Linked DNA regions of Hydrogenispora ethanolica. The protein of the gene in region 1 interacts with the protein of each later gene in a pairwise test. Links are inferred from orthologs where the notes say so. Each region holds a gene or a part of one and is shown on either strand. Other genes may lie near its edges.

The links.
Region 2: the proteins of priA (region 1) and EDC14_RS05190 interact in binary tests that used the Escherichia coli proteins (3 or more experiments, as listed by UniProt). The link is inferred for Hydrogenispora ethanolica from one-to-one orthologs.

What each region holds. Positions count from the first base shown.
Region 1 is NZ_SLUN01000022.1:10,715-21,079, forward strand. Bases 7,241-10,365 are described here. They hold priA (primosomal protein N'), read right to left. Parts: upstream 9,966-10,365; coding sequence 7,515-9,965; downstream 7,241-7,514. Other genes in these bases: def (peptide deformylase), read right to left, coding at 7,241-7,493; coaBC (bifunctional phosphopantothenoylcysteine decarboxylase/phosphopantothenate--cysteine ligase CoaBC), read right to left, coding at 9,962-10,365. Also shown: EDC14_RS16615 (UPF0280 family protein), read right to left, coding at 1-237; EDC14_RS16620 (NIL domain-containing protein), read right to left, coding at 291-701; EDC14_RS16625 (homocysteine biosynthesis protein), read right to left, coding at 694-1,866; EDC14_RS16630 (cofactor-independent phosphoglycerate mutase), read left to right, coding at 2,472-3,686; 16S rRNA (cytosine(967)-C(5))-methyltransferase RsmB, read right to left, coding at 4,019-5,377; EDC14_RS16640 (zinc metallopeptidase), read right to left, coding at 5,370-6,062; fmt (methionyl-tRNA formyltransferase), read right to left, coding at 6,075-7,040; more of def, read right to left, coding at 7,044-7,240.
Region 2 is NZ_SLUN01000004.1:139,697-149,654, forward strand. What follows is about bases 3,524-6,241. They hold EDC14_RS05190 (single-stranded DNA-binding protein), read left to right. Parts: upstream 3,524-4,567; coding sequence 4,568-4,915; downstream 4,916-6,241. Other genes in these bases: dnaB (replicative DNA helicase), read left to right, coding at 3,524-4,566; EDC14_RS05195 (DNA cytosine methyltransferase), read left to right, coding at 4,991-6,241. Also shown: EDC14_RS05160 (hypothetical protein), read left to right, coding at 1-18; dnaN (DNA polymerase III subunit beta), read left to right, coding at 31-1,095; EDC14_RS05170 (MmcB family DNA repair protein), read left to right, coding at 1,238-1,918; EDC14_RS05175 (DUF559 domain-containing protein), read left to right, coding at 1,935-2,435; EDC14_RS05180 (hypothetical protein), read left to right, coding at 2,456-3,232; more of dnaB, read left to right, coding at 3,229-3,523; more of EDC14_RS05195, read left to right, coding at 6,242-6,700; EDC14_RS05200 (radical SAM protein), read left to right, coding at 6,703-7,536; EDC14_RS26635 (hypothetical protein), read left to right, coding at 7,537-7,692; EDC14_RS05205 (phosphoadenosine phosphosulfate reductase family protein), read left to right, coding at 7,694-8,557; EDC14_RS05210 (hypothetical protein), read left to right, coding at 8,673-8,864; EDC14_RS05215 (hypothetical protein), read left to right, coding at 8,868-9,065; EDC14_RS05220 (hypothetical protein), read left to right, coding at 9,202-9,387; EDC14_RS05225 (FmdB family zinc ribbon protein), read left to right, coding at 9,389-9,616; EDC14_RS05230 (hypothetical protein), read left to right, coding at 9,709-9,958. UniProt on the Escherichia coli protein: Plays an important role in DNA replication, recombination and repair. Binds to ssDNA and to an array of partner proteins to recruit them to their sites of action during DNA metabolism. Acts as a sliding platform that migrates on DNA via reptation.

The DNA.
Region 1 (10,365 bases):
CGGCGGATAGGGAACGAGCGTTTTCGCAAAAAGCGGATGGTGATAGATATATTCTTTTAAATGACGCCGCAACTCCAACAGTAATTTTTTTACCCGCTCCTCCACGGCCTGATCGCTCAAAATCCATAAATCGCTTTCACCAATAACCACTCTGGAACGAATTAAGTCGCCGGCGTGGTAAGCCCGATAATCCCTTTCAACGTCCGTCTTTTTTAAGTACTCCGGATCTTTATCCATTATAAGTATTCCTTAACGTGAAAATGCCGTAACACTGGCACTATCTTAAAAACTTAAAAAGTCGCCTGAATAATCTGCATGGGGCAAGCCTTTACGCATGATTCACAAACAATGCACTGTTCCTTGTCAAAAGATAACTGCCAGTCCGGAGCGGCGATAGTGAGCGCCTTGGAACGGCACACTGCCGTGCAGGCCCCGCAGTGAATACACTCGGCTTCATTCCACACGATTTCCTTCCCTATCGGCTCGACGTGAACTCCTTGAGAAATAATATACTGGATGCCCGCTTGGATATTGGCTTCGGAACCGTTGGAAAGCTCGATGACCAGTTTCCCTTCTTCTCCGGGCGTGATCTTCGCTTTTAGGATATTGATTGCCAGATCAAACTCCTTGACCAAATGGTAGGTTAACGGCACCTCTGTCAAACTGGGCGGGAATGAAAGAACGATTCTCGTTTTAGGCATGTTGGGAAGCCTCCTTGGCGTGGATCTCCAATGAATTCAGTTTGTTTTCTAACGGCAAAGCTTGAACGGGTTCCGTCAATGTAAACTGACCAAGGGTAATCCACTCTTTCAGGATAGCGGCGATCCGACGAGCTTGATAAAGTGATGACAAAGGCGCAGTAGGCACTGATTTTCCCTGAACGGTGACTCTTCCGGAGCGCAACTGTTCATAACTTACCAGGCCATAGTTGGGTTTACTGCGTTCCGGGACACTATAGTCGACAATCGTCGTCTGAATCTCCCGGTTGGAAATGGCGGTAAAACGCAACATTTCCTCATCCAAAATCGGTATGGGAATCCCCACGCCGACGTACATCGTGACTCCGTAACGATCAAATAGAGCAGCCCGTAAAAAATCGCGTTTCATCTCTTTCAGGTTCCCGATCAACGCCAATGTCCCGGCGCTAGAAAGCGGCACGCCGTTTTCGGCCCTTTTTTGCAGCGGATTGTGTTGCGTTCCTTCCCATGCTACGTACCCAACCGTTCCGCCTAAAAAGATGCGGGTGCCGATTCCAATCGTTCGATAGTACGGATCATTTAGTAATGGGCTGAGTTCGCCGGATGTAGAATAAGTAACATTGCCGAAATTCGGCAGCAAAGTTCCCATGTAGGTATAGATGGTCTTAGAAGACGAATTCACTGCCGCCGCATAGTTTTGATAGACATTCCGCGGATTAAATAAATAAGCTTGATTCAGGTCTTGCAAGGTAATATAGGTATGAATCTCTTTGCGCGGATAGCAGTCCGTCCCGTAGGATAACGCTTTTAACTCCACCTGTTTCCCGCTGATTAAGTCTTCAATGACATGAGCACCGCCATATTGAAAGCCTTGAGTCTCCGATAGTTCGGTGGCGCCGATATAGGCATCGACCGCGGCGACTCCCGCATAAGCCGGTACATTATTGAGCGATACCTTGCTCATGCGAATGGGCGGATCCGAATGGCCAAAATTTAAAAAAGCCCCGGAAGAACACATCGGGCCAAATGTGGCTGTTGTCACAACATCGATTTCCGCTGCGGCCTTCTGATAACCCTTCTCCTGAACCAGATCGATGATCTCTTCAGCCGTAACGACTACGGCCTTTCCCTGCTTAATCTTTTCATTAATCTCCGCATAACTTTTCACACGGCGACACCTCCAAGTTGCATAAAATAAAAAAGCCTCAATAAAGAGGCATAAAAGCGAATAACCTCTCATCTGCCAGGATTCCCTGCTGGATTTGGCACCAGTTCGCTCTCACACGAAGGTTGCCGAGGTCTCATCGGGCCAGTCCCTCCACCTCTCTTGATGAGGATATGAATGAATCTAATTTAATAGTATATTATTTTGATCAAGAATCGTCAAGGATTTAAATAAAATTATTTATTTTGACTTTTTTGCCGAAAATGTTCCCTATGGCATTCGCGGGCTTACTTTGATAACCGGTACTCCTGAAACTGTTTGTCAAAATCAATCCGGACGGGTACCTGAGCCCGAAATCGAGTTAAAAATAAAATTCCGGAGGCAATGAGACAAATGAGGCAAATCATGAAATAAAAAGATGCGGGTTGGCTTTTCATTTGATTACCCTTCTCTCTACCGCGATTATCATTTCAACCGGTTCGCTCCGAAACTTCTTGAAAGTTGGCGCTTCAAAATTAAAAATGAAATCATAACTTTATTGAGCGGGGTTTAATGAAATGTTATAATTTTTACAGTTTCATATTTTATCATACCGGGACGGTGATTTCATGAAGTATTTAGTAATCCTGGGCGATGGCATGGCGGACTATCCGGTTCCCGAATTAAACGGTCAGACGCCTTTGGAAGTTAGTCATAAACCCCAGATGGATTTTTTGGCAAAGCACGGCACAGTCGGTTTGGCGAGGACCGTCCCAACGGGGATGCCCCCCGGAAGCGATGTGGCCAATTTGGCGGTAATGGGTTATAATCCCCAAATTTATTATACCGGACGTTCTCCGTTGGAGGCGGTCAGCATCGGAGTCGATCTCAGCCCGTCCGACGTGGCCTTCCGCTGTAATCTCGTGACCTTGTCGGAGGATGCCGATTATTCCGCCAAAACAATGGTTGACTACAGTTCCGATGAGATTTCCACTGAGGAGGCCGCTGTATTAATTCAGGATATCGGAGCCCAGCTTGGCAACGATCAGATCCACTTTTATCCCGGAATCAGCTACCGTCATTTGATGGTGTGGCACGGGGGCCCCACCGCTTCCCGCTTGACCCCGCCCCATGACATTTCGGACCGCCCGATTCATGACCACTTGCCGAAAGGCGACGGCGCCGCGCAATTATTGGAATTCATGGTACAAAGCGCCGACATCCTCAAAAACCATCCCGTCAATCTCCGGAGAATCCAGCGCGGATTGCGGCCGGCAACCTCCATTTGGCTCTGGGGCCAAGGCACCAAACCGAATATTTCCAGTTTTCATGAAAAGTATCAGCTGCATGGTTCGGTAATTTCGGCGGTGGATCTGGCGAAGGGCTTGGGTATTTGCGCCGGATTAAACGTGATTGAAGTACCCGGAGCCACCGGGAATGTCCACACCAACTATAAAGGCAAAGCCGAGGCGGCGCTGGCCGCTTTTGCCGCAGGACAGGATTTTGTCTATCTTCATGTTGAAGCGCCGGATGAGGCCGGGCACCGTGGTGAAGTCGAAAATAAAGTAAAAGCCATTGAAAAAATCGACGGCGAGATTCTCGGTCCGATTTTGGAACGGCTGCCGGAGTTGACCCCGGATTATAAGATTATGCTGTTACCCGATCATCCCACGCCGCTCAGTTTAAAGACCCATGTCGCCGATCCGGTCCCCTTTGTCATTTATCAGTCCACCCAAACGAGTCCGGGTCATTCAACGGCTTGCTTTACGGAAAAATCGGCTGCCGTCACCGGACTGTTCATTGAAGAAGGTTTCCGACTGATGGATCGCTTTATTTTGGGGTAATGCATCAAAGAAACGACTCTCCTGTCGTTCAAGATCGATCTTGACTCCTCAAGATCGATCTTTTATTGTTCAAGAACGATCTTTTATTGTTCAAGAACGATCTTGGATAGCTCAAGATCGTTCTTCAGTCACTCCAGATCGATCTTTAGTGATCCCCAATCGTTCTTGGATGACCCAAGAACGATCTTTGGTTGCTCAACAACGATCTTGGATAACTCAAGATCATTCTTGAGTCACTCAAGTTCCATCTTTGATAGCTCAAGATCGACCTTGGAGGATGAATTGTTTGTCAATTCATTTCCAAGAGTCTGCAAGTATTTCCAAAAGAAGGTCTAGCTCTTGTGTAAGCGGCAGAGAAAGAAACCGTCTCCCCCACCCGACGCAGGCAGGACATTTGCCCAGGGAGTCGAGGAGTCTTCGAGGTGATCCCCCAATTGAGCGGGCAGATACTCCCGCCACGGAACGGGCCGGAATTCCGGATGCGCCTGGCAGAACCAGCGAATCTGCTCTTGGTTTTCCTCCGGTTCCAAGGTGCAGGTGCTATAAACGATCCGGCCGCCGGACTTCAACAATTGCGCCGCATGGTCTAGAATTTCCCGTTGAATCCGGACCAATTCGGCGCTATCTTCCGCTTGCCGGCGGTAACGCGCGTCCACCCTGCGCCGCAATACACCCGTTCCGGAACAGGGAGCATCGACCAGAATCGCGTCGACGGGCACATCAGAGGGCGGTTGAAAACTGCGGGCATCGGCCAAGCGCGGCTCGATAATCTTCAATCCTAACCGGGCGGCGTTTTCGGCAATCAGGCCGACTTTATGAGGATGGTCGTCAATACTGTAAATCGTGCCGCAATTATTCATCAATTCGGCTAAATGAGTACTTTTCCCCCCGGGTGCCGCACACAGGTCAACGACCGTCGCGCCGGGCGCCGGCTGCAACAAATGGGCCACCAACATGGAACTCTCATCCTGCACAAAGAGTTTGCCGTTTCGAAAGGCGGGAAGTTCTTCCAATGGCATGGGCAGGGATTGGAGGATTAACGCTTCGTCTAATAGGTTACCTTGGGTGAACATCACTCCTGCTTCGGCCAATTCATGCCGGATAGCGGCGAGCGACGTACATAGGCGATTGATCCGGACCGTTAACGGCGGTTTCTCATTATCGATGGCCATCAGCCGCTCGGCTAATTCAAATCCGTAGCGCTTCAGCCAACGTTCCGCCAGCCATGCCGGGTGGGAATAGGTAACGGACAGAAACTCCACCGGTTGGGAATCGCGATCGGGGAAAGGGATCTGCTTGCGGTTTCTCAGAAAATTACGGAGAACCGCGTTGACCAGTCCCGCCAAACCGGAATAGCGGGAATTCTTGATTTGGTCCACAGCGGCGTGGCAAACCGCTCTTTCCGGTATTTCCGGAAGAAATAGCAGTTGGTAGAGGGCCAGACGAAGCGTATCCTTGACGGGAACTTTCAACGATTGTAAAGGACGGCTTAAAAGCCGTCCGAGGATGAAATCAATCTGAAGCAGATTGCGCAAGGTACCGTATACCAGTTCGGTGCAGAAAGCCCGCTCTCTCTGTTCGACCTGGGGATTGCTGGCTAAAATATCATGCAGCGCCAAATTAACGTAGGATTCATTCTGTTCTACCCGGTCCAAAACCATCCGCGCCAAAAGGCGTCCGGAACTAATCATCACGCCGGCCTCTAAGGAAAAGCATTCGTAAAAGTTGTAAAACCGCCATGGAAGCTGCCGCGAGATACGTCATGGCCGCGGCACTGAGTACTTTTTTGGCGCCGCCCACCTCGTCGCCGCGCATCAAAAAGCCTCCGTCCGCCAGCATCGCCAGGCCGCGGTTACTGGCGTTGAACTCCACCGGCAAAGTCACCAGGGTAAAGAATACAAAGAAACTAAACAGGATAATGCCCAAATCGATTAAGAACGTGTTCCCTCCGAATAAGAACCCGAGAAAGAACAGGATGTATCCCAGATTGGAACCAAAATTGGCAATGGGAAAAATGCTATTCCGCAAGGCGAGGGGCGCATAAGCGCGGGCGTGCTGCAAGGCATGGCCGGTTTCATGAGCGGCCACACCGAGCGAAGCCAATGAACGCCCGTGATAAACTTCGGGAGAAAGCCGCAGCACCCTAGAACGCGGATCATAATGATCGGATAAAGTTCCGGGAGTCAATTCCACCGGAATATCCGCCAAATTATTGTTATTTAACAACTCCCGGGCCACTTGAGCGCCGGTCATCCCCGAAGCCGCCGGCACATCAAGATATTTGTTGAAGGTGGATTGCACCTTAAATTGGGCATAGAATGTAAAAATGACAGCGGGGATTAACAAAAGAAAAGTCGGATCGTAAAAAAACGGCATTTCCCTTCCCTCCTAAGCTATAATGTAATCTTTTTTCCCAAAAATCATTCCTGGTTTTAGCCGTCGGCCGTTGGCGAAATCGTTGGCAGACATTACTTTCTTCCCGAGCGGTTGGACCTTGGTTAGACACAATGAGGTTGTATCGCCTGTGGCAACCACAATTCCTTCCTTCGAGATCTGCAGAATTTCCCCAGGTTTCACTGGTTCACTCGCCGCATGAAACTCTTGAGGAACCGCCGCTATAATTTTTAAACGTTCCTGATTCAAAAAGGTTTCCGCTCCGGGAGACGGTGCGAATACCCGGATTCCATTATAGATGGATTTGCCCGGGCATGTCCAATCGATCTTTTCCAAATCGGATTTTATTTTCGGCGCTAAAGTGGCCAAAGTACTGTCTTGAGGAATGCGGGGCGCAATGCCGGCCGAGACATCCTGCAAGGTCTTCACCAACAGCTCTCCGCCTAATCTTGCCATTCTTTGATAGAGGCTGGTGAAATTTTCGTCGGGAGCGATTGCTAACGTTTCTTGATAGATAATGTCCCCCGTATCCCAACCCTGATCCATATACATCGTAGTAATGCCGGTACTGGCATCGCCGTTGAGAATGCTCCATTGAATCGGAGCGGCTCCACGGTATTTCGGCAACAATGAACCATGTACATTAATGCAGCCAAATCTCGGTCCAAACAAAATGGCGTCCGGTATTTTTTGGCCGAAAGCCACGACTACCACTACATCGGGGTTTATTTGCTCAAAAGTCTCCATAAACTCGGCATCCGCCACTCGCGAAGGCTGCCAAAGCGGCAAACCGGCTTGAATCGAGACCAGCTTCACTTCCGACGGTTGTAAAGTCATCCCTCTACCCTTCGGTCGATCGGGTTGGGTTACCACTCCGGCAATGTCAAAAGAGCCGGAGTGGAGTAGCGCTTCGAGACTGGCGGCGGCGAAGGCCGGAGTTCCCATGAATAAAACGCGCATCACTTATTTTTTCTCCTCTTGAAGGTAATCAATGAACAGGATCCCGTCCAGGTGATCAATCTCATGTTGAAAAGCCCGGGCCAATAGTTCGCTTCCTTCCAGTTGAATCGGCTTTCCGTCCAGGTTGATGGCGGACACCGTCGCCTTGGCGGCGCGGGTAATATATTCATTCCGGCCGGGAATGGAAAGGCAGCCCTCGACATCTTTGATTTCGCCTTCCGTATGGGTGATCTCCGGATTAATGAGCACAATCGAACCTTCGCCCACGTCAATCACGACAATCCGTTCGGAGACGCCCACTTGCGGCGCAGCCAATCCTACCCCGTTGGCATGGTGCATCGTCTCCAGCATGTCTTTGACGAGTTCCCGAAGCTTTTTGGTGATTTTCTGCACCGGTTTGGCTTTTTGCCGCAGAATGGGATCGCCCTCGGTTAAAATCTTTAAAATGGCCAAATATTAACACCTCAGTCTCTATTATATGATGGAATAAGGATTCCGGTCGCGATAAATCCGTACCTCCGGAGATTTCCGGCCCGCAAAATCATCCCAGGCTTTTTTGACAATCCGCTCCAGCAGCGACGGTTCAGCGCTCTTCACCAAAATCTGCCAGCGATAGTTGTCTTGAATTTTGGGTATCAGCGCCGGCGCCGGTCCCAGCAGTTCAACTGCATTCAAAGCGGCCGCCTCCGGCACTCGCTGTTGCAGCTGTCCCTGGAGCAAGCGGTAAAACTCAGCCGCGGCGGCACTGACAGTCTCGGAACGGAGCCCCGTAAACCCGATTTTGACTAACTCCGCAAAGGGTGGAAAGCGCAATTCCTGGCGGCAGGCAATCTCGCGTTCATAAAATCCAAGATAATTATGACTGCGGGCATTCTGCAACGAATAATGTTCCTGATTATAAGATTGAAAAATAACGTGGCCGGGCTGGCTTCCCCGGCCCGCCCTTCCCGCTACTTGGGTCAATAATTGAAAAGTACGCTCCGCCGCTCGAAAATCCGGAATATTCAACGTCGAATCGGCGGAAATGACACCCACCAGCGTCACCCGGGGCAGGTCGAAACCTTTGGCGATCATCTGAGTGCCCAGCAAAATATCGACCGAGCCATCCGTCAGCTTGTGATAGATTTCATAGTGAGCCCCTTTCCGGGATGTTGAATCCACATCCATTCGGATAATGCCTGCCTCCGGAAAACAAAGGCCCAGTTCTTCCTCTAACTTTTGCGTGCCGTTTCCGAAATAACGGATGCGGCTGCTTTGACAATGGGGACAGGTTTCGGGAATCGCCATCCGGTAATCACAGTAATGGCAACGGAGAAACCGTTCGTTCTGATGGTAGGTCAAAGAAACGTCGCAGGACGGGCAACGCAGCGCCTGGCCGCAATCCCGGCACAATACAAAAGTAGCATACCCACGACGGTTCAATAATAAAATGACTTGTTCTTTACGGTCAAGCGTTTTTTGAATCGACTCCCGTAAAAGCCGGCTCAGAATATTTTTATTGCCGGAGCGAAGTTCCTCCCGCATATCAACCATGGTGACTTCGGGCAAATGCCGCTGGTTGTAGCGCTGTTCCAAATGGAGGTAGCCATACCGTCCAGTCTGGGCCAGATAAAAAGCTTCCACCGCCGGAGTCGCGCTTCCAAAAACGGCTTTCGCGCCGGTCATTTCCGCCAATTTCTCAACCACCCAGCGAGTATGATAGCGCGGAGTGTCTTCCTGCTTATAGGAGGACTCATGTTCCTCATCCACAATAATCAAGCCCAAGTTGGTAAAAGGAGCAAAAACCGCGGATCTAGCGCCCAGTACGAAACGGGCCGTTCCATTCCGAATCTTGAACCATTGATCGTAGCGTTCGCCGTCGGACATATTGCTGTGGAGTAAAGCGACTTCTTTACCAAAGCAACGTTTGGCCCGTTCCAGAGTCTGTGGCGTCAAGGATATCTCCGGCACCAGATACAAGACCTGAAACCCTTCACGGATCCGGTCCAGGGCCGCCTCGAAATACACTTCGGTTTTGCCACTGCCGGTAATGCCATGTAATAAGAGACACCGTTGGGAACCGGGATCAAGAATTACTTCCAGCGCTCGCTGTTGCTGCTCGGTCAGAGTAATCTGCCGGGCAGCGGCGGTTTCCGTCAATCCCACCGGAATCCGCTCCTGAGTGGTTTCGCAAGCGGTTAATTTTGCTTCCCGGCAAAGCCGGTCCAGCACGGAAGAACTGACTTCGGCCGCAGCGCAAAGCTGGCTACGGGTCAGGCCCGGGGGATGCAATGTAAGACTAGTTTGAATCCGCTTAGCGGGAGCACTTTCCCCTTCGAAACAAGCCCCAGGAGCCAGTTGCAGCAGTCGGATTTTTTTGGGAGCGACTTTGGGCTCCGTAAGCTCACTGGTTGGCAACAGAATATGCTGCGCCAGCAAGTAATCCCAGACTTTCGGCAAGTGACTGAGTTTTTTCTGCCAACCCTCAGCGGTCCAATTCGCTTTGGCGCCGGCCGCCAATAATTGTAGCGTTTCTGTGACCGCCGGAACCGGGAAAAGCGTCGCCAATTGTTGCTCCAAGCGAGGAAGAAGCTCCGGTTGAACCCGGTAATAGCGTTTTTTGCGAAAGTTAATCCCCGGCGGCAGGCAGCATTTGATCACATCGACCCGGCTACAGAAGTAATACTCCGCCAATTGATTGATTAAGCGATATTGGACTGCGTTTATCAATGGCGTTTTATCGAGCAGTTCATGGATTGTTTTGACGTGAGCGCATTCCGGCTCTTCAACCAACTGCCAGACGTAACCCATATTTAAACGGTTTTGAAAGGGAACCAAAACCCGAGCCCCAACTTTCACAATCGGAGCCATGCTTTCGGGGACCTCATAATCGAACAAACGGTCCAGTTGCTGGGCTTGAGTCGCGATCAAAATTTTTGCGATCATGGGCTTGGATGCGAGCCGGCTTTTGAACGATAGGAGACGAGATAATCCAGGATCTGGTCTGCCAATACCGTCTTGGGCTGCTCCGGCAGCTCAACCGTTTCATGCTTGGTATAGATAGTGATCCGGTTATTGACGGCTCCCATGCCCAGGCCCGGAATGTTCACCAGATTGCCGACAATGATGTCCAGGTTTTTCCGGGTCAATTTTGTTAAGGCGTTTTCGCGGAGATTTTGAGTTTCAGCAGCAAAGCCCAACAAAATTTGACCGGGGAATTTTCTTTTGCCCAACTCGGCAAGGATATCCGGGTTCAACACCAATTGAACGGAGAGTCCATCGGAACTTTTCTTTATCTTCTGCTCAAAACTGGTTTGCGGGCGATAATCGGCCGGGGCCGCCGCTT
Region 2 (9,958 bases), on another replicon or contig:
CAAAAGAAAGTAGCGTGAGGAGGAATTCCGATGAAACTGATTTGCAACCAAGGCGAGCTAAGCGAAGTCCTATCCATTGTTTCCCGGGCCGCATCGGGCCGGACCTATCCGATCTTGGAGAGCATCCTGATTGATGCTACCGGCTCCGAAGTCACTTGTTCGGCCACGAATATGGAGTTAGCGATCAAAATGTCAGTTCCCCAAATTGAAGTCCTCGATTCCGGAAGCATTCTGGTTTCCGGAAAAATCCTGACCGATATTGTCCGGAAACTTCCGGCCGGGAAAGTGGAGATCGCGACTACTGATTCCGGCGCCATGATCAAAAGCGGGAAATCCAAATTTAATCTGCCGGTTATCCCGGCCGACCAATTTATTCAACTCAAAGAACCGAGCGGGGCTCAATTCTTCGTGAACGCCGACGAATTGAAAACAGCGATCAAACAAACCATATTTGCCACCGTCGCCGACGATCCCCGCCCGTTCATCAGCTCGGCCCTGTTTGAAACCACGGCCGACAAATTGACCATCGTTGCAACCGATGTTAACCGGCTGGCCGTCCGGGAGGTTCCGATATCAGGCGGCCCGGAATTGACCTTTTTATTGTCCGCAAAGTCCCTAAAGGAACTCATGGGGATCATCCGGGGACAAATCGCGCTCTCGGTGGATTCAAACCAGTTTTTCGTCATGGCTGAAGGACTCACGGTTAGCTGCCAACTGGTGAATGCTCAGTATCCCAAATACCGCCAGGTGATTCCGAAAGAGTCCTCCGGCAAAGTGATGATGGAACGCCGGGAGTTCATTCGTTCCCTGGAGCGGACCAGCCTGATATCGGATTCGGCGAAGTTCGAAATCACCGCGGATCGGATGTTCATATCCTCCCGGGAATCCGATCGCGGAGAGTTCCGGGAAGAAGTGGAGGTCCAAAAGTCTGGACAGGATTACGTAAGCGGGTTCAATACCAAGTTTCTGCTGGAGTTTGCGAAAGCCGTCGATGCCAAGGAGATTGAGATGAGCTATAGCGATCCATTGCGTCCGGCGCTGCTGAAAGCTGGGAACGATGACTATTTCAACGTCGTGATGCCGATGAAACTTTAGCGGAGGTGACGACGATGGTCTGCCCAGCCTGTCAACACGAGATGAAACAGGTCGAAATCAGCCCAAGGGGAAAGCCGGTCTTTGCCTGTGTTAATCCGGATTGTAAGTGCTTTATCGATGTGAAAAAGTGGGGATATGAGAAATGAAAAGCTGGAAGCACAACGAACTCGCCGAAGACTTAGGAAATGTCAAGCAAACCAACTTTCTAGACATCCCACTGGGCAGCGTGACCATGGAGTTCAACACCCAACGGGCGGATGTTCTAGAGGTTAAACCCTCATATACCCGGTTTTGTGTATCCATTTATGAGGTAAAAATCTCCCGGGCCGATTTTCAGAGCGACGTTCGCAGTGGAAAATGGCGCGGCTATCTCGATCATTGCCATAGATTCTACTTTGCGGTCCCAGCCGGTATGGTTGAGAAACAAGAGGTTCCCCCAGAGGCCGGACTCATTGTTCGGGGCGAAACCGGATGGTCAACTCTAAAAGCGGCGAAACCCCGCAACATAGAAATACCCTATACAACCTTGTTAAGTCTCATCTTTGCCAGGCAACGGATAAACCATTCCGGCCTTGCCCGAGAACGGCTCTATAAATTGGAACGGTACAATCAGACAAAGAGTTTTTACAAAGCCCTTGGGCAACGCCTGGGGGACGCCTTGCGAAATAAAGATGAATACGAGATGGCGAAAAGCAATTTCGAACGCCATACTGAGCGGGTCCATGAACTCATCCGAGAAGGATTAGGCGAAAACCACTATTGGCCGGAATGGGAACTACGGAATTTAGTCAGACAGATTAAGGAAAAGGCTAAAGCATCTTGAGAAAGGAGTGGTTGAATTGGAATTCACGGATATGCTTAATACTTTTGACCCGGAAATTCAGCAACATATGCTTGGACTATTCTTTCGAGACATGCTGATTTATAAAGCTAAACTTCAAAAATGCGAATCACCAATTGAAAAACTGTTTGCTTTGTATTTCCTATACGGGGAACGCGAGCAAGGCTTTGGAGATTCCGCCATGGTTTTAATCGAACCTCAATATGAAATTCACCTAAACAGCACGACATATCGAGTTGATTTTTTAATCTCCGTGCAGATTTCGGGACAATTTGTTAGGCTTATCGTCGAGTGCGATGGTCATGATTTTCATGAGCGGACCAAAGCACAAGCCCGGTACGATCGGCGCCGCGAACGAAGGTTGAAGGCTTCCGGCTATGAAGTGATCCGGTTTACCGGGTCCGAAATTGTAGCTGACCCATATAAGTGTGTCACGGAAACCATGGAGTTGATGAAACAGATGGCTTTGAACAATACGGCGAAGTGCATAAACCAGTAAAAAAAAGCGGGGATGGGGACATGCCAAATCGAACGATTAAAGAAAGCATTTGCACCAGTGACACCATTGACCAATTGTCGGCCGAGGAAGAAAGGCTATTTACCCGCCTCATCGTCAACTGCGAAGATTACGGGCGAATGGAAGCGAGATCCGAGATTGTCAGGGCGAAATGTTTCCCATTAAAGGTGGATCAAATCAGTATCCCCGATATTGAGACATGGCTGAAAAAGTTGGTCGAAGTCGGATTAATCGTTATTTACGAAAATCACAGCAAGAAATATCTTCAATTCGTCAATTGGGAAGCCCATCAAACCATTCGGGCATTGAAAAGTAAATATCCCGCACCTGATGACGAAGGAAGTAACATTCTTTCATTTGAAAACAGTTGCATTCAGATGAATTCAGATGTTTCCGGTCAAGTACAAACCTGTTCGGCTACGTTAAACGAAAGATCGAAAGATCGTAAAGATCGAAAAGATCGAGATCCGGAAACAGCTGAAAAAGCAATAGACCAAAAAGTCCAGTATGCGGATTATGTTTGGCTTACCGAGGGCGAACACAAAAAGTTGACCATGCGTTACGGAGAACCGATCGTAAAGCTTTTAATCGAGGAGCTGGACAACTACAAAGGGGCTTACCCGAAGAAGCGCAAGTATGAGAGCGATTATCGGGCGATCCTCAGCTGGGTCGTTGAAAAAGTGATGCGAAAGACCGGATTACCACAAAACAAGTCCGAACCGAGCGATAGGACGAAGAAAACCCTTGAAAATCTTGTGAAGGAAGGTCAGGCGATATGAGTTACATACCACCCCAGAACATCGAGGCCGAACAGTCACTATTGGGAAGTTGCTTGCTCTTAGGGCAAAAGGCAGTCGATGAAGCCAGTCTGATTATCACCGAGGCCGATTTTTACCGGGAAACCCATCGGATGATCTGGGAGGTCATTCAGCGATTATCGACGCAAAATATCCCTATCGACATTATCTCGGTCTCAGAAGCATTTGGGAACCGGCTTGGCAAAATAGGCGGCCGACAGTATCTGCTGCAGTTGGCGAATGCTACACCGACACTATCAAACATCCCCATTTACGCGGGGATTATTAAAAGCAAAAGCCTGGCCCGGCTTAAAATTGCCGAATGCCAAGAGACTATTAAGCAGCTGGTAAACGAAGAAGACCCAACGGAGATCATCTCCAAATCCATGCTTTCGGACATGCGGATCCTTAACCAGGGGAAGAAAGATTCCATTGAGCGGGTATCGGATCGATTGTTCGAGGTTTACGACAAAATCGGCGAAAGCAAAGGTAAAAATGGTATTACTGGGGTTCCTACCGGATACCCGGATTTGGACCGGATCGGCGGCGGATTGCAGGTTGGAATGATTGTTCTAGCGGCCCGGCCCAGCATGGGCAAGACCACTTTCGCTATGAATATCGCCCGTAATGTGGCGTTGGCCGGGAATAAGGCCCTCATTTTTAGCCTGGAAATGACTAAGGAACAGCTCATCCGAAAATTCTTAGCCATGGAATCCGGCTTGAATTCAAAGCTATTTAATAATGCCGGAGAAATCCAGGAAGAGCAATGGAAGCAATTGGCCAGGGGATTAAATTCATTGCAGGAAGCCGGGATCTTCATCGACGATACGAGCGGGGTAAAGGCCAGCCAAATACTCATCAAGGCGCGTCGTTTTAAATCACTCAATCCCGATCTTGGATTGATCGTCATTGACTATATGGGGCTCATTGCTCCGGAATCGAATAAGGGGAACACCAACGAAAAGATAGGCGAGATATCGAAGATTATCAAAACCATGTCGAAAGAGCTGAATTTACCGGTTTTGATTTTGGCTCAATTAAACCGGGGAGTTGAAACTAGGGACGATAAAATACCAACATTGGCCGATCTGCGTGACTCTGGAAATATCGAGCAGGACGCAGATGCCGTGATGTTTCTTTATCGGGAAGATTATTACAACAATCCGGAAGAAGGAGCGCCGGATCCGTCCGAAACTTTTGTGATCATGAGAAAGAACAGACTGGACGGTGGGATTGGGGCAGCGAAACTGATCTATTTCAAAGCGGTGCAAAGGTTTACATCCATAGCAAGACCTGACTTGAAGGAGGCGTGTTGAATTGAACCATATTGCCTTGATTGGACGCTTGACCCGGGACCCTGAGCTCCGTTATACGCCGAATGGCGTTGCCGTATCGAATTTTGACTTGGCCGTAGATCGGCCGGTACCGAACCAGCAAGGAGAGCGAGAGACGGATTTCATCCGAATTATTGCATGGAACAAGCTTGCCGAGAACGTTGCCAATTACGTCAAAAAAGGGCGACTCGTGGGGGTCGAAGGCCGGCTGCAGATTCGGAGCTATGAAACGCAGGATGGGCAGAAAAGGCGAGTGGCCGAGGTCGTGGCCAGTCAGGTCCAGTTTTTGGACAGGGGCCGGGATGATTCCGCGGCGGCCGGGAATGGGTAGGCGGGTTCGAATCACGATGAGCCTGTCGGGGTAGATCTCAATGATTTACCTTTTTAGGGACACAAGGAGGAAGCCATGAACGAAATCATCGTAGATAATTTCGCCGGCGGGGGCGGCGCCAGCACTGGCATAGAAATGGCCATTGGTCGATCCGTTGATATTGCAATCAATCACGACCCGGCGGCGATCGCCATGCATAAAGCAAACCATCCCACGACCAAACACTACTGCGAATCAGTTTGGGATGTTGACCCTGTGGAGGCGGCGGCCGGTCGACCGGTGGGTCTGGCCTGGTTTAGTCCGGATTGTAAGCATTTCAGTAAGGCCAAGGGCGGAAAACCGCGGGACAAAAACATACGAGGTTTGGCGTGGGTAGTCATTAAATGGGCAATTGCAGCATCACCCAGAGTCATAATGCTTGAAAACGTTGAAGAGTTCAAAACCTGGGGACCTCTTGACGAGAATGGCCATCCCATTGAAGACAGAAAGGGAGAGACATTCCAAGCCTTTATAGCAGTTTTGAGCACGGGGTTGAAAGATAAAGATCATCCTGCTTGGAAAGAAATTGAGGAAAGCCTCGGAAAGTATTTTGACAAGGAAAAGCTCGAAAAAGGGCTAGGATACATGGTCGACTGGAAAGAGCTTCGCGCATGTGACTATGGCGCACCGACCATTCGTAAAAGGTTTTTCTTGATTGCCAAGCGCGATGGTGGTCTTATCGTTTGGCCGAAGCAAACCCACGGCGACCCGAATAGCCCAGCGGTCAAGAGTGGCAAGTTGAAGCCATGGAAAACGGCAGCCGAGATCATCGATTGGTCGATGCCATGTCCAAGCATTTTTGACCGAAAAAAGCCCCTTGCCGAGAACACCATGAAACGGATCGCCCGGGGGATTCAGAAGTTCGTCATTGAGAATCCACGGCCATTCATTATCAAAGTCAATCATACCGGCGAGGATTTCCGTGGGCAGGAAATCAACGAACCACTGCAAACGGTGACGGCAAAAAACGGATGGGGGATTGTAAGCCCGACTCTCATACAAACCGGGTATGGGGAAAGAGAGGGGCAGGAACCGCGTGTTCCAGGGTTGGATAAACCATTAGGTACCGTCGTCGCCGGAGGAATTAAACACGCACTTGTAACACCGTTTGTTGTTGGTGCCGGAGGTCCGGAGTATATGGCGAAGCCCGCTCCGGTGGATGAACCGGTACGAACGATTGTAACTGAGAATCATCGGGCTCTTGTATCAGCATTCCTTGCCAAGCATTACGGTGGAAATTATGACGGACCGGGAGCGGATATGATTGAACCATTGCCAACGGTGACCACCGTTGATCATAATGCCGTCGTAACAAGCCATTTAATCAAAATGTACGGGACCAATACTGGATCATCTGTGACCGAACCGGTGCCGACGGTAACGGCCGGCGGGTTACATATCGGAGAGGTCCGCGCTTTTTTACTCAAATATTATAGTACAGCGACCGGCCAACCAATTGAAGAACCGCTTCATACTGTAACAACTAAAGATCGAATCGGACTCGTCACGGTCGAAGGCCAGGATTACCAAATTGTTGATATAGGGATGAGGATGCTGGAACCGCGAGAATTGTTCGCAGCTCAGAGTTTCCCCGATGATTACATCATAGATCGGGATGCGGATGGGAAGAAGTATTCCAAAGCCGCGCAGGTAGCCAGATGTGGGAACGCGGTACCGCCGAAACTTGTAAAGGCAATTGTCAGAGTCAATGTACCGGAAATGTGTATCAATAACAAGGTGGCGTGATCATGTATCAATGGCGTAAAGGAATTGCGAGTTGGGAATGTGGTAAAACGCTTTATATCTCAGTCCCATTTACCTGGTTGATGGACGAGGCCGAGAAAATGGCGGAACTGCATAAAGGGCCAGTGTTAATCGGCGGGCCCGGAAGCATGCAACCGAACCAAAAGTGTCCCGGATTTGAGCCATTACTCTTTCACAATCCAAGTGCAACTTTTACTACTCGCGGCTGCCCTAATGGATGCGGATTTTGCGCGGTCCCTAAACTCGAACCAGAATTCAAAGAGATTCCTGACTTTCGGCCGGCGCCGATTATATGCGACAACAACTTCACCGCCGCCAGTCGAAAACACCAAGAACGAGTGGTTGAAAGGCTTAAGGTGTTCACGCTGGTTGACTTTAACCAAGGCTTGGAATGTGGGAGGTTTAAGCCGGAGCTGGCTGATTTGCTTGGAAATCTTCATTGCAAAGTACGGTTCGCCTTCGATCATGTATCTTTCGAATCAAAGGTCAAAGCAGCAATTGACCTTTGCCGAAAGCGAACAACCAAGAACATCGGAATCTATGTACTCATTGGTTTCAATGACTCCCCGGCCGATGCACGTTACCGATTGGAATTGGTCCGCTCCTGGGGAATTAGGCCAAATGCAATGCGGTTTCAGCCGTTGGACGCCAAGAAAAAGAATGCCTATGTTGCGCCAGGGTGGACCGAATTAGAGCTTATGCGGATGATGAACTATTACAATAAGCTGCGGTGGCTGGAACACGTTCGATATGAAGAATTTGAATACCGAGTTGGCGAGGAGAATCAAGGCCATTTATTTGAAACGGAGGCGAGCTAAATGTTAAATCTCTATTGCACCAAATGCGGCAAGGAAATCGAGAAATGCAACTGCACTGATCTCTATGAGCGGTTTAAGAAAAAATTCTGGGGTGCGTCCATCTATGATGTGGTCATGGCTAGGGTAGCTGTAAAGGGCCGAGAGAAGGCGGCGTGAGATGCTTAAGTATGATACTCTGTTTGGTCCAATTGATAAGGTGCAGATAGCAATTGACCGGATCCGCCAGTTTGAGCCGCCGGAAGGATACTATGTGGCATTTTCAGGCGGCAAGGACTCGCAGACAGTTTACCACCTTTGCAAAGAGGCCGGCGTTAAATTTGACGCTCATTATCATCTAACGACGGTCGATCCGCCGGAATTGGTGAGGTTTATAAAACAAAATTACCCGAAAGTAGTCGTCGATAGACCGCCAACGACCATGTGGAAATTGATTGTTGATCGTAAAATTCCTCCTACTCGCATCGCGAGATATTGTTGTCAGGTACTCAAAGAAGGCGGAGGAGAGGGAAGGTTTGTTATAACAGGTGTGCGGTGGGCTGAATCAGTTAAGAGAAAAAATAATCGTGGTGTAGTTGAAATATTTGGTAATAAAACCAAGGATAAAAAGATTTTCCTTAATAGCGATAACGATGAGGTTCGGCGTGTGATTGAAACATGTGTCACTCGTGGCAAAAGAATTTTGAACCCTATCGTTGATTGGACTGATTCAGATGTTTGGGAATATTTAAACGGCAGAAAAATTGACCATTGCCAGTTATATGACCAAGGATTTAAGAGATTAGGATGTATTGGATGCCAAATGGCTCCATTTTCTCATCGTCAAGATGAATTTAAACGATGGCCCAAATATTATCAAAACTATCTTCTGACATTTGAGCGGATGCTAAAGGAGAGGGAAAGGAGAGGTCTTCCTAATGCACGGTGGAAAACCGCCCAGGATGTAATGGACTGGTGGATTTATGAAATGCCAAGAGAAGACCCAGACCAAAATTCTCTATTTACAGACTATGAAGCCAGTTAGTTGGAGATAAACAATGGCCTGCCAAATCTCATGTAATGATTGCCCAGCCCGTCATAAATGCGGTGATAAACCCCGTCCATACTTGAATGCGAAGGAAACCGAAGAGATGTTCATCATGGCCGCATTTATCGCCCGGCTAGAGGACGGGATAAAGACCGAACAAAACCCAAAGATTCACCGTGACATGGCGGTGGCCTTGAAGTTGGTCCAGCGGGCATTGGATCGGAAGGTTTGCGGGCTCTCGTTCGAACGGTTGACGGAGTACATCAAAAGGATTGGACGAAAGAAAATTGTGATGGAGGATTGAAAGATGGCCTATTTAGACGACCAGAAAATCGCTTTACTTGAAGAACTCGCGGTTGAATTCGAGAACCTCCGCGATACCGACCGGGAAGATAAAATTCAGGAGTGGCGCCAGAAGGTAGCGGAGGAGTTCGGCATTTACAAAGATGAGGCCCTACGGCACATCCGGTCAATACTGGAGGAGCGGGCGAAGAAAATAGCATGAAAGGGGGGATAGTTAATGGAAACGGTTATTCTCAAAATACTGCTGGTTATTGGAATCATAATTTGGACGGGGATTGAATTAGGAAAGGCAAATAGACAAGCGAATGAGATCATGTCGAAGTCAAGGAGAAAAATCGATGGGGAACAAGAATCATCCGAATGCAGAGATGCTGCTTGAATTGCTGGATAAATACCGGCACGGGACGATGATTATCACTTTTCAGGATGGGATCCCCCAGACGGTCGAAGAAGTGAGACTCGGGAGAATCAGTCTTGGAAAACTGGTTGATGTGAAGTTAAAGAAAACCGGGACGGAGGGATGAGATGACGGATAAACAACAGGATTATTATGAGTGCAAATGCATCGCTTGTGGACATGTCTTCCATACCGCAAAATCAATATTGCAAAGTGATTTTGAAATGAATGATGCTGGAAGTGGAACATGTCCGAACTGCAAAGCCTTTTTAAATTTGACCTTTATTCCAGAAGAAAACCAGATGAAGAGTAGTTTGTGGGATGATTATTTAAAGACAAAGAAGAAAGCAATTTAATATTTAGGCTGACCGTAAAACCGGAGGCCGATCAGACCCAGAGGGGAAGGGGTTTGGTCGGCTTTTTCTATTATAGGGAAAGGAGAATCGACATGGAGAACAAGGAATCATGGCCTTCTGCCAAACGGAGAGCTAATTTTAAGGCACTAGAGCAGGACTTATATACGTACCATGCCATGAAAAAGCAGTTACAAGAGATCGAGGAAGATATTGAATCCATAGCTTACCCGCAAGCGGCCGGCGGGGAAGTGGGTTACAGGGTAATAGGGGAAAAGACCAATAAAAAAGGGGAAAAAGAAGAACTTCGCGTCTATGATTTTATCGCAGGTCATAGTAAAGGTC